DNA from 2 places in the Mesorhizobium sp. BR115XR7A genome. Region 2 is predicted to be linked to the other one. Evidence: riboswitches for the same ligand, from Rfam matches in the RefSeq annotation. Region 2 holds a riboswitch; the other holds the start of a gene.

What was found. A riboswitch is a leader RNA that binds a small molecule or an ion and turns the genes downstream of it on or off. The one in region 2 is predicted to bind cobalamin.
Region 1: another riboswitch for cobalamin. It lies ahead of metE (5-methyltetrahydropteroyltriglutamate--homocysteine S-methyltransferase); the one in region 2 lies ahead of LB557_RS15355 (aromatic ring-hydroxylating oxygenase subunit alpha).

The regions. Positions count from the first base shown of each region.
Region 1 is NZ_JAIUHW010000020.1:39,642-47,267, reverse strand. Features, by position in the region: gene LB557_RS29680 (threonine aldolase family protein) at 1-252, opposite strand, end outside; gene LB557_RS29675 (AraC family transcriptional regulator) at 300-1,175, opposite strand; partial or broken gene LB557_RS29670 (transposase) at 1,351-1,534, shown strand; gene LB557_RS29665 (OmpW/AlkL family protein) at 1,939-2,631, shown strand; gene LB557_RS29660 (cytochrome P450 family protein) at 2,728-3,960, shown strand; partial or broken gene LB557_RS29655 (cytochrome) at 3,927-4,202, shown strand; cobalamin riboswitch at 4,494-4,694, shown strand; gene metE (5-methyltetrahydropteroyltriglutamate--homocysteine S-methyltransferase) at 4,810-7,140, shown strand.
Region 2 is NZ_JAIUHW010000006.1:251,370-258,995, forward strand. Features, by position in the region: gene LB557_RS15345 (PqqD family peptide modification chaperone) at 29-460, opposite strand; gene LB557_RS15350 (hybrid-cluster NAD(P)-dependent oxidoreductase) at 601-1,701, opposite strand; gene LB557_RS15355 (aromatic ring-hydroxylating oxygenase subunit alpha) at 1,779-3,026, opposite strand; cobalamin riboswitch at 3,139-3,341, opposite strand; gene LB557_RS15360 (DUF680 domain-containing protein) at 3,834-4,034, shown strand; gene LB557_RS15365 (DUF680 domain-containing protein) at 4,104-4,310, shown strand; gene LB557_RS15370 (DUF680 domain-containing protein) at 4,380-4,586, shown strand; gene LB557_RS15375 (DUF680 domain-containing protein) at 4,657-4,905, shown strand; gene LB557_RS15380 (ABC transporter ATP-binding protein) at 4,979-6,091, opposite strand; gene LB557_RS15385 (alpha-glucosidase) at 6,121-7,626, opposite strand, start outside.

The DNA.
Region 1 (7,626 bases), on a different contig from region 2:
GAGCGCCAGCGCGTTCGCCGCCGACCCCGTCGAAACGAGGAACACGTCGACCGCATGCTCGAACACCTCGGCGAGCTGGCGCTCGACGGTATGCGTCAGCTCATCGTTGCCGTAGGGAAGCGCCTGACCCGACGCGCACGCGGTGATGGCTGCGATCACCTCGGGGGAGACGCCGGCGATGTTGTCGCTGGTGAAGCCGCGGGGGCGGGTCTGCTTGCTGTCGCTCATGGTCTTGACGCTCGTTTCATCCATTGAGCGTCCAAGCTAGACGGTTCGCCGCGCGCTTTATTGAACGATATTCAAACGGAGAGGTAACGCGCCGGCGTCACCCCCAACACCGCTTTGAAGTGCCGGGTCAGGTGGCTCTGGTCCGCGAACCCTACCGCGACGGCGACCTCGGCGACCTGCTGACGTCGCCTCAGCAGCCGTCGCGCCTCGTCGATGCGGACCTGGATCAGGTAGCGGGTGGGGGGCAACCCGAAATGCGCCTTGAAGCCATCGATCAACGTCGCCTTGGAGCATCCGGCGAGGGCGGCCAGGGCGGCGAGCTGCAGGACTTCGTCAAAGTGGGCATGGATGAAGTCACGCACGTCGCGGAACCTCGGCGGCACGAATTTTGGCCCAGCAACGCGCGACCCGCCGACTTGTGCGAAAACGCGGCGCAGGAAGCGGATCAGATGCTCCTCGATCTCCAGTGCCGAGCTATGCTCATGTTCAAGGAGGCGCCAAAACGCGCTGAGGCCGTGTGCAACTGGGGCATTCTCCTGGAACGGGCTTTTGAAGTCGATCGTTCCGGGTTCGGTTTGGCTGCTGTCCTCAAGGACTTGCCGGACAAGGCCTTCGGGCATGTAGAAGATCTTCTGGCTCCAGCCAAGATCGTCACCAGCGCCCCCGAAATGCGGTTCGCCGGGCGCGAAGGTCGCGACGGTGCCGCTACCGGCGTGCCAAACCTCACCTCGGCACCAGACATCATGGACGCCTCGCTCGATCAGCCCGATCAGATACTCGTTGTGGATATGCTTGGAGAAATCCTGCCGGTGATAGTCCGCCGCCAGGTAATCGAGCCCACCAAGGACATCGGAGTGCTTCATCACCGCACGATTGCGCGGCGGCCGGCCCGGAGGTTCAGAACGGCCACGCGCCTTTTCGTCGCATTCTACGGCGGTATCGGCCACTTGATGGATCAATCCAGGTCGGTCGTCACAACGATATCGTGCTCTCGTCGCGAATTTCAAACCGAAGCAGGATTAATTGCCGCCCGAAGAGGGGCCTGCTGCAGGGCGGGCAGCGGATTGGCGGGATTAATCGTGTTTCAAGCTTGGGAAGTGGACCCGAGCGACGCGTGGCCGGATGGCCGATATCGAGAAGAAGACCAAGCGCTATCCTCTCCGATCTGACGGATGAGGAATGGTCGCGGATACAACCGTTCCTGCCGGGCGCGGCCAAGACCGGGCGGCGCGTGGTATTGAACGCGTTCCGCTACATGGCCCGATCGGATGGCGGCTGGCGCATGCTGCCAAAGGATTTCCCGCCCATATCGGCCGCGGTCGAGACGCCTTACGGATACGCCCACGGACTGCGCGAACTGGCTGGAACGTTCCCCGGCCTGACGACCGAGCAGCAGGCGCCGATCAAGGCGCTGAACGCAGAATACGCCAAAACTCGAAGCCGAGGACGAGCGTGCCAACGAACTGCCGGCCGATGTTGACGAACGGCTCCCAGGGGCGGCTACGGCTGCACTCATTGTCGGATCTTCGACGAAGTCGGACATCCGACACAGCGCTATCGGAGTGACCGCATTGTTCTGCAACGATTTTCTCATTTGGCACGACACATGCGGGGGCTATCCCGCATGAGCGCTCCGTCAATCTCGATTGATGCGAGCAGGATTCAATCAAGGCGCAGTGCGTCGCTTCTGAAGATCAAGGAGAGAAAAGTATGGCGAGAGCGCGAATTGGCGTGGCGCGGGCAATGACAGCGGCTGTCGTCCTCATCGTTGCGGGACAGGCCGGCGCGGCAGATGTTGGGCAAGCCGCGAGCGTCCCGCAGGCAGAAGCCTGCGTCGCGGAAGCGCCAAGCCCCTGGCAGATCCGCCTGCGTGCGTTGGGGGTGATCACCGAGGATTCGGGCTATGTCAATGCGGTGCCCGGCTCCGGTCTTTCGTATTCGAACACCGTGACGCCGGAACTCGATATCTCATATTTCTTCACGGACAACATCGCCGCCGAACTCATACTCGGCACCACCTATGCCAACATCGATGGCCAGGGTGCGATCGGCGGGCTGGGCAAGGTAGGCAAGGTTTGGCTGCTGCCGCCCACGCTCACATTGCAGTATCATTTTACCGATTTCGGCGCCTTCGAGCCCTATATCGGCGCCGGCGTGAACTATACGATCTTCTATCATCAGCAAGCCGGCAGCGCCGATGATCTCAAGGTCAAGAACACATTCGGCGCCGCGCTGCAGGTCGGATTCGACTACATGGTGGACGAGCACTGGGGCGTCAACTTCGACGTGAAGAAGCTTTTCCTCAAGCCCGACTTCGACGTCACTGTCGCCGGCGCCAAGCTCACGGGCAAGGCCAAGCTCGATCCCTGGTTGATAGGCGCAGGTCTCACCTACCGCTTCTGAGGACGAAGCACACTGGGGGGGGCACTTTTCGAAGTCCGCGCGCGGATCTTCCGTGCCGAGAAGTGGACCCGCGATGGTCTTGAAGGAGTTGTTGGCATGCGTGTAGAAAACGATCATTGCGACGTGATCGGTGTGCCGGCCGCTCCCACGCAACTTGATCGTCTTTCTTCTGCGATTCTGCGGCAGGGGGGGATGGCGCGAGTGTCGCTGCCAGGCGATGTGGTGACCTGGGCGGCAGCCCGTCACCAGACGCTCAGGCAGATGCTTTCCGACCAGCGTTTCAATAAGGACTGGCGACAGTGGCGGGCGCTGCAGGACGGCGAGATTCCCGAGGATCATCCGCTGATCGGGATATGCAAAGTGGACAACATGACCACGGCGCACGGCGCCGATCACCGGCGCTTGCGCGGCCTGCTGTCCAGCAGCTTCGCGCCCAGTCGTATCGCCTTGCTGGCGCCACGGATCGAACAATGCGTCGATCGACTCCTGGCCGAGATGGCGCAGCGCGGCGGCAGTGCCGATCTGATGTGCGAGTTCGCCGCTCCGCTGCCCACCAACGTGATCGCCGAACTGTTCGGTTTGCCGGACGAACAGCGCGAAGAGATCGTCGCGCTCACCTACAGCCTGGCCAACACCTCCGCCACAGCCGAAGAGGTGCGACAGACGCGGCAGCGCATCCCGGAGTTCTTCCGTCGCCTGATCGCGCTCAAGCGGGGCCAGCTCGGCGATGATCTGGCTTCGGCCCTGATCGTCGCGCGTGACAAAGGCGAGCTCGTTTCCGACACCGAGCTCATCGACATGCTGTTCATGGTGCTCTCTGCGGGCTTCGTGACCACCGCCGGCGTCATCGGCAATGGCGTGCTGGCATTGCTGACGCATCCGCAGCAACTGCACCTGGTGCGCAGCGGCCAAGTTCCGTGGTCACAGGCGATCGAGGAGATCCTGCGCTGGGGCAGCTCAGCGGCCAATCTGCCGTTCCGCTATGCCACCCAGGACGTGGAGATCGACGGATGCATGGTCCGCCGCGGCGATGCCGTCCTGATGGCGTTCGATGCGGCGAACGGGGACGAAAAGGCCTTCGGTCCTGGCGCCGACAGATTCGATGTCACCCGGCGGCACAACCCGCATTTGTCGTTCGGCGAGGGGCCGCATTCCTGCCTGGGCGCTGCGCTGGCGCGCCTGGAATTGCGCTGCGCCTTCCCCGCGCTGTTCGGGCGGCTGGAGGATCTGGCGCTGACCATCGCTGCGGAGGACGTCGTCTACATGCCGTCTTACGTCATTCGCTGCCCGCAGCGCCTGCCGGTCAGCTTCCGCCCTTCCGTCGCTTAGAGAGTGCCGCATTCACCCCGGATTCGGTGATTCTCGGTTCGCCGGGGTGGCTGGTCTCGCACGAGGGGGGCGAGCATGCCCGGTTACGCACGATCGTGGCGCCGGCCTTCAGCAATCGCAGGGTGAAGCTGCTCGCGCAGCAGGTCGAGGCGATCCCCGCGCAGTTGTTCGAGACGCTGGCGGCCCAGCCCCAGTCCGCCGACCTGAGGCGCCACCTCTCCTTTCCGCTTCCGGACATGTTATCAGCGTGCTGATGGGCGAGTGCGCAAGCACGCTGAGCAAAGCCGAGCGGGGAACAAATACCGGGATTCCCGGCGGACCGTGACGGCCTCGCCCCACTTTACGCTCTTGAGCCCGGCGACCTCGATCTGATCCGGCGTCGCCGATGGGGACAAGGATCTCTCCGAGCCTGCACTGATAAGAGGCGGCATCGTAAGCGGCTTTGGGCGAAAGAGACCGATCAGCGCAAGGGCACTATTCGCATCATCACATAAACATCTCGTTATATGTATTGACAAGGAGCGAAGCTGCTGTGATTGTGCGCATGTCGTGGTTCTCCGCGCGGCACTGCCGTAGCGGAGCTAAGAGGGAAGCCGGTGCGATGCCGGCGCTGCCCCCGCAACTGTTAGCGGCGAGCCAAGCCCATTGGTGTCACTGAGGCGAACGGCCTCGGGAAGACGGGCAGAGGCTTTGACCCGCGAGCCAGGAGACCTGCCACGACGAACAACGTCCACGGGCGGGGTGTCTCGGTGGCCGCAGTAGCCCGGCTTCGTGCCGCCTGCTCGCGCGTTCCTTGTCCCCACGCCCCAACCATCGGGGTATGGCATGACTGTCTCTCAACAAATTCCTGTGGCAACGCTCGGCGTGCCGCGTATCGGTCGACGGCGGGAACTGAAATTCGCGCTTGAAAGCTACTGGTCCGGAAAATCTCCCGCTGCCGACCTGCTCGCGACGGCGAAGGCGCTACGCGCCGCCAGCTGGAGGGAGCAGCACGATCGCGGCGTGTCGAAAATCCCGTCCAACGATTTCTCGCTTTATGACCATGTGCTCGACACCGTCGCCATGGTCGGCGCCGTGCCGGCACGATACGTCTGGACTGACGGCGAGGTCCCACTCGATACCTATTTCGCCATGGCGCGCGGCAACCAAGATCAGGCCGCTGATTGCGGACATGCCGGTGACGAGCATGCGGCCAACGGGCATGGCCTTGCCGCGATGGAAATGACCAAATGGTTCGACACCAACTATCACTACATTGTGCCGGAACTTACCGACGATCAGAGCTTTGCCCTCTCGTCGGCGAAACCGGTCGATCATTTCCTCGAGGCCAAGGCGCTCGGCATCCACACGCGCCCGGTCCTGCTTGGACCGGTTACCTTTCTCAAGTTGGCGAAGTCACCTGAGGAAGGTTTCAACCCTATCGCGCTCCTGCCACGGCTGCTGCCCGTCTACGAGGAGCTCCTGCGGAGGCTGAAGCTCGCGGGAGCCGATTGGGTGCAGATCGATGAGCCGGCGCTCGTGGTCGATCTGGTTCCCAACGAACGGGATGCGCTCCAATTCGCCTACTGCCGGCTGTCAAAAGCAGCACCGGAGTTGAAGATCATGGTCGCTACCTATTTCGGATCGCTGGGAGACAATCTCGAGACCGCGATTTCTCTGCCCGTGGCGGGACTGCACGTCGATCTCGTGCGCGCTCCAGAGCAGTTGGAGACCGTCGGCCGGCTCGCGCAGAAGGACCTTGTGCTCTCGCTCGGGCTGATCGACGGCCGCAACGTCTGGCGCGCGAACCTGCCTGCCATGCTTGACCGCATCAAGCCGATCGTCGCCGGTTGGCCGCGGGACCGCGTGGAGATCGCCCCGTCCTGCTCGATGCTGCATGTGCCGATCGACCTGGACATGGAGACGGCACTCGATGCGGATGTGAAATCGTGGCTCGCCTTCGCGGCGCAAAAGACCGACGAGCTGGTCGTGCTCGCCCGTGCGCTGGCCGAAGGCCGGGACGCGGTCGCCGCCGAACTAGAGGCGTCGGCTGAGGCTGCCGCCGCTCGCGCGACATCCGCTAAGGTGCATGATCCGCTCGTCGAAGGTCGGGTCGCCAGCATCAAGGTCGCCATGACGCGCCGGAAGAGCGCATTCGACGTGCGCTCCAAGCTTCAGGGCGACACGTTTGGCTTGCCATCCTTCCCCACCACGACGATCGGCTCCTTCCCGCAAACAGCCGAGGTTCGCAAGGCGCGGGCAGCCCATGCCAAGGGCGAGCTGAGTTACGTCGACTATGAGGCCTTCCTGAAAAAAGAGATAGAAGCCGCCGTTCGCTGGCAAGAAGAGATCGGACTCGACGTGCTGGTCCACGGCGAATTCGAGCGCAACGATATGGTGCAATATTTCGCTGAGCAGCTCCGCGGCTTCGCCTTCACGCAACACGGCTGGGTGCAGAGCTATGGCTCGCGCTTTGTGCGCCCCCCGATCATCATTGGCGATGTGTCGCGACAACAGCCGATGACGGTACACTGGTGGCGATATGCCCAGTCGCTGACGCCGAAGCCGGTGAAGGGCATGCTTACCGGCCCGGTGACGATCCTCAACTGGTCCTTCGTCCGAGACGACCTTGCCCGCTCAGCCGTCTGCCGCCAGGTCGCGCTCGCCATTCGCGATGAAGTGAGCGACCTCGAAAAGGCCGGCGCCGGGATGATCCAGATCGACGAAGCCGCACTGCGCGAGGGCTTGCCGCTGCGCGAGGCCGAGTGGCAGGCCTATCTCGACTGGGCCGTCGAATGCTTCCGGCTGGCTTCAACGGCGGTCGGCGATGCGACCCAGATCCACACCCATATGTGCTACTCCGAGTTCGGCGATATCGTGGACGCGATTGCCGCAATGGATGCCGATGTGATCTCCATTGAAACCTCGCGCTCGCAGATGGAACTGCTCGATACGCTTCGAACCTTCAAGTATCCGAACGAGATCGGTCCTGGTGTCTATGACATTCACTCGCCGCGAGTCCCGGAAGTGGGCGAGATTTCCAACCTTATCATGCTTGCGCGCGATCGATTGTTGGATGGCCAACTGTGGGTGAATCCCGACTGCGGTCTCAAAACGCGCAGATGGGAGGAGGTCCGCCCTGCCTTGGTGAACATGGTGGCTGCAGCACGCGCAATTCGGGAAAAAGCGCGGACGGCGTAGGGCTCGGTGCCACTCGCCGGCGGTGAGCGGCAACGCCACACACCGGGCAATCTTGGGGTGAGTCCATCCGGCGCACCCAAGGCAATCGAGCTGCCCGTGACGAAGCGCCTCGGCAAGCTTGGCCTGGCCGCGGCCCTTGTTACGGCGCGTCGAAGTCAGCTTTCCAGACGCCGGCGTTGGCTGGCGATCGAAGCAGGCTTCGGTCTCAAATGAGCCGGCCAGAAACGAGGCGGCTCACCGCCAGCCAGTTTCGGATTATTCCGTATTGGGATAATCCAGTGTCACTATCATCTCCCCGACCTTGGTCGCCGAACCCCGGTCCCGACCATCGGGAGAGGCATTGGCGATCACGCGCCGCCGGTCCGCGGAGCGTGTTCCGGGAAATCGGATGCAGGGCCAAGCTGGGGGAAGGTTCAAACGGCACTTCCGGAGACTGTTGAAGCGGCATCGACGCTCCGCCATCTGCAGCGGGCCAATTCCCGCTCG
Region 2 (7,626 bases):
CGCCTTCCATCACGCTGCGGCCGCCCCGTCAGGAAGCCTGCTTGACCGCCGGCCAGCCGAGAGGTTCCTCGACCTCGTGGATGGGATCAACGACGATCAGGTCGGCGAGGTCGTCGTGAATGCTCACATTGAGCGGCTCGTTCGTGGCGGCAAGCTCGGCAGGCAAATCGCCCGGCAAAGGCTGCGCCGCCGCGTCCAAGCGCACCAGCAAACCCAATTCGAGCAATTGCGATATGAAGCGTTCGAGTTCGGCCTGGCCTATTGTCGAGCCGCCGGCGCTCAGCCCGACCAGAGCCTGGGCGTCCGCGCCGGATGAAAGCGCCTGCCATACCTTGCTGCCGGAATCGGAAAAGCCGAAATATTTGCCATTGGCAAGATTGAGCACCACGGCCTCGCCATCGAAAGATTCGAAAACGATATCCCGGCTCGCTACCGCATAGGCGTGGGAGTCATGCGTCATTGTTGCCCCGTCCTGCATTTCCTGCCCGCCAGCAGGACCGCTTCCACCAACAACGCCTGTAAACTTTCAGGTCTTCCTTGGCAAGGTAACCTTTGCCGGCAACGGGGACCATTTCCGGGTTCAGTCGAAAGCCGGGCGGATCAAGCCTCGATTTCAAGCGGCGACAATGGCTTGGAACAACAGGCCAGGATGAAGCCATCATCGATCTCATGATCGAGGATGCCGCCATTGTGGCTCATCTCGACGCTGCCGGAGACTTTCTTCACTTTGCAAGTTCCGCACAGGCCGAATTCGCAGGCGGCCGGTATTCGCACACCCGAGGCGCGCGCCGTCTGCAGCACGGTCTGGCCGGCGACACAATCGGCGTCGACATCCGAAAGCGCGAAGCGGATCGGCGTCGCGGCTTGGACGCAAATCGCCGCGCCGTCTTCAGCCGGCGAGGCAAACGGCGCCGGGATTTCCTCCGCCGCCGGCGCGGCAAAGCTCTCCTGATGGTATTTTGCCATGTCGAAACCGGCGGCCTCCAGCATGCCGCGCACGGCGCGCATGAAAGGGTCGGGGCCGCAGCAGAAGATTTCGCGTTCGCGGAAATCGGGCGCCAGGAGCGGCAGTCGGATGGCGTCGATGCGGCCCATATGGCCGTACCAGCCCTCGCGGCTCGACCGCTCCTCGATCATGAAGCCGAGCGACAGCCCCGGCATATGGCCGCCGAGCAGTTCGAGTTCCTTGCGAAAGATGATCTCTTCCGGACGCCGTGCGCAATTGACGAAGCCGACATCGGTCCACGGCGCGCAGTCGTTCAGCCAGCGCAGCATCGACATCATCGGCGTCACGCCCGAACCGGCCGAGATGAACAGGTATTTCGCCGCCGGGTGGCTGTGCAGCGAAAAGTCGCCGCCCGGTCCATAGGCCTTGACGTGCGAGCCGGGCGTCAGGTGATCGAACATCCAGCGTGTGCCGACGCTGCCCGCCTGCGCCTTCACCGTCACCGCGATCGAGAATGGCCGTGACGGCGATGATGACAGCGTGTAGGTGCGCATCAGCGGGCCGTCCGGTGTCGGCAATTCCAGCGTCACGAACTGGCCCGGCTTGTAGCGGAACCAGGTCTGGTTGTCGGAGCGGAAGGTGAAGGTCTTGACGTCGGGCGCCTCGTCGCTGACGCCGGTTACTTCCAGCACCTGCAGCCTGTCGTTCCACGGCGCCATCTGGTCGAGGTGGCGATAGAGGCCAAGATCAGTCATGGCGTTCATCCCTGCATACCTTTCATTTTGGGCGTGTCGTGATCCCAAAGCCGCTGCACAGTTTTGGCCGACATGCGCTAGGCGACACTGCGCAGAGCAGGCCGGCCGTCTTCGGAAAGCCGTGGGCCGATAAAGCGCGCGTACCAGTCAACGAACTGGATGACGCCGCCCTCGTGCAGCTCCGAATAGGGACCGGGCTCGTAGGCCGGCGACAGGATGCCGAAGGCGTTTTCCTCGACGATGCGGCGGTCCTGGTCGTTGGTCTCGGTCCAGACATGGGTGAGTTCGGCGAGATCGTAGTCGACGCCTTCCACGGCATCCTTGTGGACCAGCCATTTGGTCGTAACCGCTGTTTCCGTGGCGCTGACCGGCAGCACGCGGAACGTCACCGCATGATCCACGAGGATATGGTTCCAGGTTGTCGGGTAGTGATAGTGCATCAGCGTGCCGATCCGGTCGGCCGAGACGCTGTCGGACAGGTTCTTCTTCACCGCCCGCTTGCCGGTCATCGTGTAGCTCTGGGCATCGCGCAGCAGCGGCGCGCGGGTGGCGCGGTATTGTCCAGCCGGGTCGATGCGAAACTTGCTGGGCAGGCCAACAGCTTCGCACCTCGCCCAGTGGGCCAGCATCTCCGGATCGCTGTCGGCGCCTTGCACGCCGGTCACGGTCGGCGCTTCCGGGAAGGTCTTGCACAGCTCAGGATGATTGCCCGCGCAATGGTAGCATTCGCGGTTGTTTTCCCAGACCAGCTTCCAGTTGCCCTTCTCGATGATCGTGCTCTCGAAGGCGATCTTGGCCTCGCTCAGCCGGTGCGGCAGGAGATAGGGCTCGATCATCGCCCGCATCGGCGCGAAGTCGGCGGGCTCCTTGGCCAGGCAGATGAAGACATAGCCGGCGACGCTTTCGCAGGCGACCGGTTTGAGCCCGAACTGGCTCTTGTCGAACCCATCGGCCATCTGGCGGGCGAACAGCAGCCGGCCGTCGAGTTCGTAGGTCCACTGGTGATAGGGACACACCAGTTTGGCGGCCATGCCCTTCTCGGTGTTGCAGACGCGGCTGCCGCGATGGCGGCAGGAATTGTGGAAAGCGTTGATCTTGCCCTGCTGATCGCGCACCAGCACGACCGGATAATCGCCGATCTGCACGGTGATGAAGCTGCCCGGCTTGGGCAACTCGCAATCATGGCCGATGAACAGCCAGTCGCGATACCAGATCAGTTCCATGTCAAACTTGAAGTAGTCCGGGTCGGTATAGAAGGGCTGTTCCAGCGAAAGGCCCTGTCTGCGGCCGTTTAAAAGCCTCAGCATGTCGTTGCGCGCGTCCATGTCCTGTCCTCATTTTCAAGGACTGAACTGGTGGTGATGGAGGAAGGACTGGGCGCAAGCCGGCGAAAGCCGGACAACACCATCCGCCCCTTGACCGCCCACCGCGATCAGTCGAGTTCTAGCGATCTCGGGCTGGTTTCCGGGCTCTGGAGTTGTCCTGGCGGACCATCGCGACACCTTCCCAAGCTTTCGCCCAGTGGTCTCCCGTTGCGACTTGAACTCCACCACCGTTGCGGGGGCAGCGCCGGAATCTGACCGGCTTCCCAATTCTCCGCTCCGTCGTCACGCAGCGGCACCTGAGATCGCTCGATCTAATCACGACAGGGTTTGCGACATCGGCACGAAAGCGACATCGCATCCATGCGGCGCGACACATACGCGGGATCGTCCCGGCGCGGTTGCAGCGGGGGAATCGCCTTTTCTCGCCAGGCGCGCGGGCACCGTTTTCGACCCTCAGCCGGGCCGGAAAAGGGTTAATGGTTTCGAAAAGTGACTATTAGCAGAGTCTAAAATCGAACCGAACGGTTCGTTTCTGTTGACGGTGCGTGCAGGACGGTGTGAACGCCCAGCCTTCCGACACAGTTGGTGATCGGGTCGTGATCTTAGACAACTATTTGATATCAAATGGAAAAATGAGACATGTAGAAGGCGTTGGTACAATTTCAAGTGGTGGAGTCATGGTCCACGCTGAACAACTTCGTGATTGGAAACGGCAAGGGGGCTCTCCCACATCGGGGCTGTCCGAACGACGCGATTTAATCCCAAGACACGCCGCTAGACGGACGGGAAAAATACTGGAGTACAAAAATGAAAAAGATCATTCTCACTGCCGCCGCCCTTCTGGCTATTTCCGGCAGCGCCTTCGCTAGCAGCGACCATTATGGTTCGAACGCCGCGACCCCCACGGCTACTGTCGACAGCTCCTACACCGCTTCGACCAAGAAGTCGGAGCCGGCTGCCCAGACGCCTGTGACGGGCGCCGACCACAACCTCTTCGGCAACAATTAATAGCCATCCCCGGCACGCGGCGGGTGACCCTGCCGCGCTGGTGGACCCTACAAATTCAGGAGTATTAAAATGAACAAGATCCTCATTGCTGCCGCTGCCGTTCTGGCTCTCTCCGGCAGCGCTTTCGCCGGCAGCGACAACTATGGCTCCAACGGCGCCAACCAGGCTGCTGCCGCTTCGACCGACAATTCGAACACCGCGTCGATCGGCAAGTCGGCTCCGGCCACCTCGGCGCCTGTCCAGCGGGGCAGCGACCGCAACCTCTTCGGCCATTAACGGCCATCCCACGGCCGGTGGGCTCTGGCCCGCCGGCAGCCGGACTTCCAAAATTCAGGAGTACCTAACATGAACAAGATCCTTATTGCTGCCGCCGCCGTTCTGGCCCTTTCTGGCAGCGCTTTCGCCGGCAGCGACAACTATGGCTCCAACGGCGCCAATCAGGCTGCTGCCGCTTCGACCGACAATTCGAATACCGCGTCGATCGGCAAGTCGGCTCCGGCCACCTCGGCGCCTGTCCAGCAGGGCAGCGACCGCAACCTCTTCGGCCACTAATGGCCATCCCACGGCCGGTGGGCTCTGGCCCGCCGGTCCGCGGGACTTCCAAAATTCAGGAGTACCTAAAATGAACAAGATCCTCATTGCCGCCGCCGCCGTTCTGGCCGTCTCCGGCAGCGCCTTCGCCGGCAGCGACAATTATGGCTCCAACGGCGTCAACCAGCCCACTGCTTCGTCGACTGTCAATGTCGATACGTCCCATACAGGTGCGATCCGCAACAGCGATTCGCCTGTCTACAAGCTGCTCAACTCGTCCGGCGACGTGCAGAAGCCGGCCCATCAGGGTGCCGATCGCAATCTCTTCGGCAACAACTAACCAGCCTGTGCAGACAACAAGAGCGGCGGGCCAGGCCCGCCGCTCTTGTTCTTTCATTACCGGACGGCCGTCTTCAGGCCGCCTTTGCTTCCGCTTCGTGGAGGGCAAAGGAGCGACCATCCGCATCGAAGATATGGAGATCGCCGGCATTGGCGGCCAGCCGCAGCGTCGAGCCGCGCTTGACCTCGACATTGCCCGGCAGCTTGGTCACCAGCGGCAGGTCGGCCCGGCCGATATCGACATAGACCAGCTGGACCTCGCCAAGCTGTTCGAGATAATCGACGGTCCCCTCGAACAGATAATCCGCACCGCTGGCGATCGCGAGATCTTCCGGCCGTACGCCGAAGCTGACCGCCGCTCCCTTTGCCGAAGCAGGTGTCGCGATCGGCACCGTCGCCTTGCGGCCGCCGACATGGCTGACGATGGTCGGATTGCCCGTCTTGTCGACCGTCGCCGGCAGGATGTTCATGGCCGGCGAGCCGATGAACTGGGCGACGAAGAGGTTGCCGGGGTTCTTGTAGAGTTCCATGGGCGTGCCGACCTGCTCGATGTGCCCGTCCTTCAGCACGACGATGCGGTCGGCCAGCGTCATCGCCTCGACCTGGTCGTGCGTGACGTAGATCATGGTCGTGTTGGGCATCGATTCCTTGAGCTTGGCGATCTCGATGCGCGTCGCAACGCGCAATGCGGCGTCAAGGTTCGACAGCGGTTCGTCGAACAGGAACACCTTCGGATTGCGCACGATGGCGCGGCCGATGGCGACGCGCTGCCGCTGGCCGCCCGACATCGCCTTGGGCAGACGGTCGAGATATTTGGTCAGCTGCAGGATCTCGGCGGCTTGCCGCACCCTTTTGTCGATCTCGGCCTTGCTTTCCCCACCGATCTTCATCGAGAAGGCCATGTTGTCGTAGACGGTCATGTGGGGGTAGAGGGCATAGGACTGGAACACCATGGCGATGCCGCGCTTCGAGGGTGGCACGTCGTTGACCACCTGGCCGTCGATCTTGAGTTCACCCGACGTGATTTCCTCGAGCCCGGCGATCGAGCGCAGCAAGGTCGACTTGCCGCAGCCCGACGGGCCGACGAAGACTATGAACTCGCCCGATTTGATGTCGAGGTCGATGCCGTGGAGAATGTTAAGATTGCCATAGGACTTCTTCACTTGTCTCAAATTGACATCGGCCATTGGTTTCCTCCAGTGATTCCTCGGATGTTTCAGCCTATGCGTCCGAACCAGGCGCCGTAGCCGCAGAGCTCGACCGACCCGGTGCTCGCCTGCCTGGAGAACCCGTGTCCCGGCAAAGGTTGCAGGGTTCGGTTGCCGAGGTCAACCTTCGCCGGCGTTGCGCCCAGATTGAAGACGCAGACGATCTCCTCATTGCCTGCCCGGCGGGTGAAGGCGACGGTGTCGCCCTGGCTTTCGATGAAGGCGATGTCCCCCTTGGCCAGTGCCGGATGAGCGCGGCGGAAGGCAAGAAAGCGCCGGTAATGCTCAAGCAGGGAGGTTTCGTCGCCTTGCTGCACGTTGACCGCCTGCGGCAGATGCTCGGCCGGCACCGGCAACCAGGGTTTTGCCTGGGAGAAGCCGCCATTCCGGGCATTGCCATCCCACACCATGGGCGTGCGGCAGCCGTCGCGGCCCTTGAATTCAGGCCAGAAACGGATGCCGTAGGGATCCTGCAGATCCTCGAAGCGCAGGTCGGCCTCGCCGAGGCCGAGTTCTTCGCCCTGGTAGATGCAGACCGAACCGCGCAGCGACATCAGCAATGCCGAGATGACCTTGAGATAGGCCGATGGGTCGGCCTCGTCGGCGGCCCAGCGCGAGGCCGGCCGCATCACGTCATGGTTGGAAAATGCCCAGCACGACCAGCCGTCGCTGGCCACCCGGCCAAAAGCTTCCAGCACCGAGCGGACCTTGGCGGCACTGATCTTTTCCGGCGCCAGGAAGTCGAAGGAATAGCACATGTGTACGCGCTTGCCGCCGGCGGTATAGGCGGCGACCACGTCCAGCCCGCGCTGCGAATCGCCGACTTCGCCGACCGCGGCGGTCGCCGTGTACTCGTCGAGCAGCGCGCGGAAGCGCTCGAGGAAGGCGAGGTTTTCCGGTCGGCTTTTGTCGTAGATATGGTCCTGGTAGTTGTAGGGATTGACCGCCGGCGCCGTCTGGTCGTTGCGCTGTTCCGGCGGCAGCGGCGGGTTGTTTTCCAGCCCCTGGCTGTGGAAGTAAAAATTGATGGTGTCGAGGCGAAAGCCGTCGACGCCGCGTTCCAGCCAGAAGCGGGTGACGTCGAGCAGCGCGTCCTGGACTTCGCGGTTGTGGAAATTGAGGTCGGGCTGCTCGGCCAGGAAATTGTGCAGGTAGTATTGCTGGCGGCTGGTGTCCCATTGCCAGGCCGAGCCGCCAAAGATCGACAGCCAGTTGTTGGGCGGCGTGCCATCGGGTCTTGCATCCGCCCAGACATACCAGTCGGCCTTGGGATTGGTGCGGCTCGAGCGGCTTTCCTTGAACCAGGGGTGGATGTCGGCGGTATGCGACAGCACCTCGTCGATCATCACCTTGAGGCCCAGTCGGTGCGCCTCCGCCGTCAGCGCATCGAAATCCGCCAGCGTGCCGAACATCGGGTCGACGTCACAATAATCCGAGACGTCATAGCCGAAATCCTTCATTGGCGATTTGAAGAAAGGCGAGATCCAGATGGCGTCCGCGCCAAGGGCGGCAAT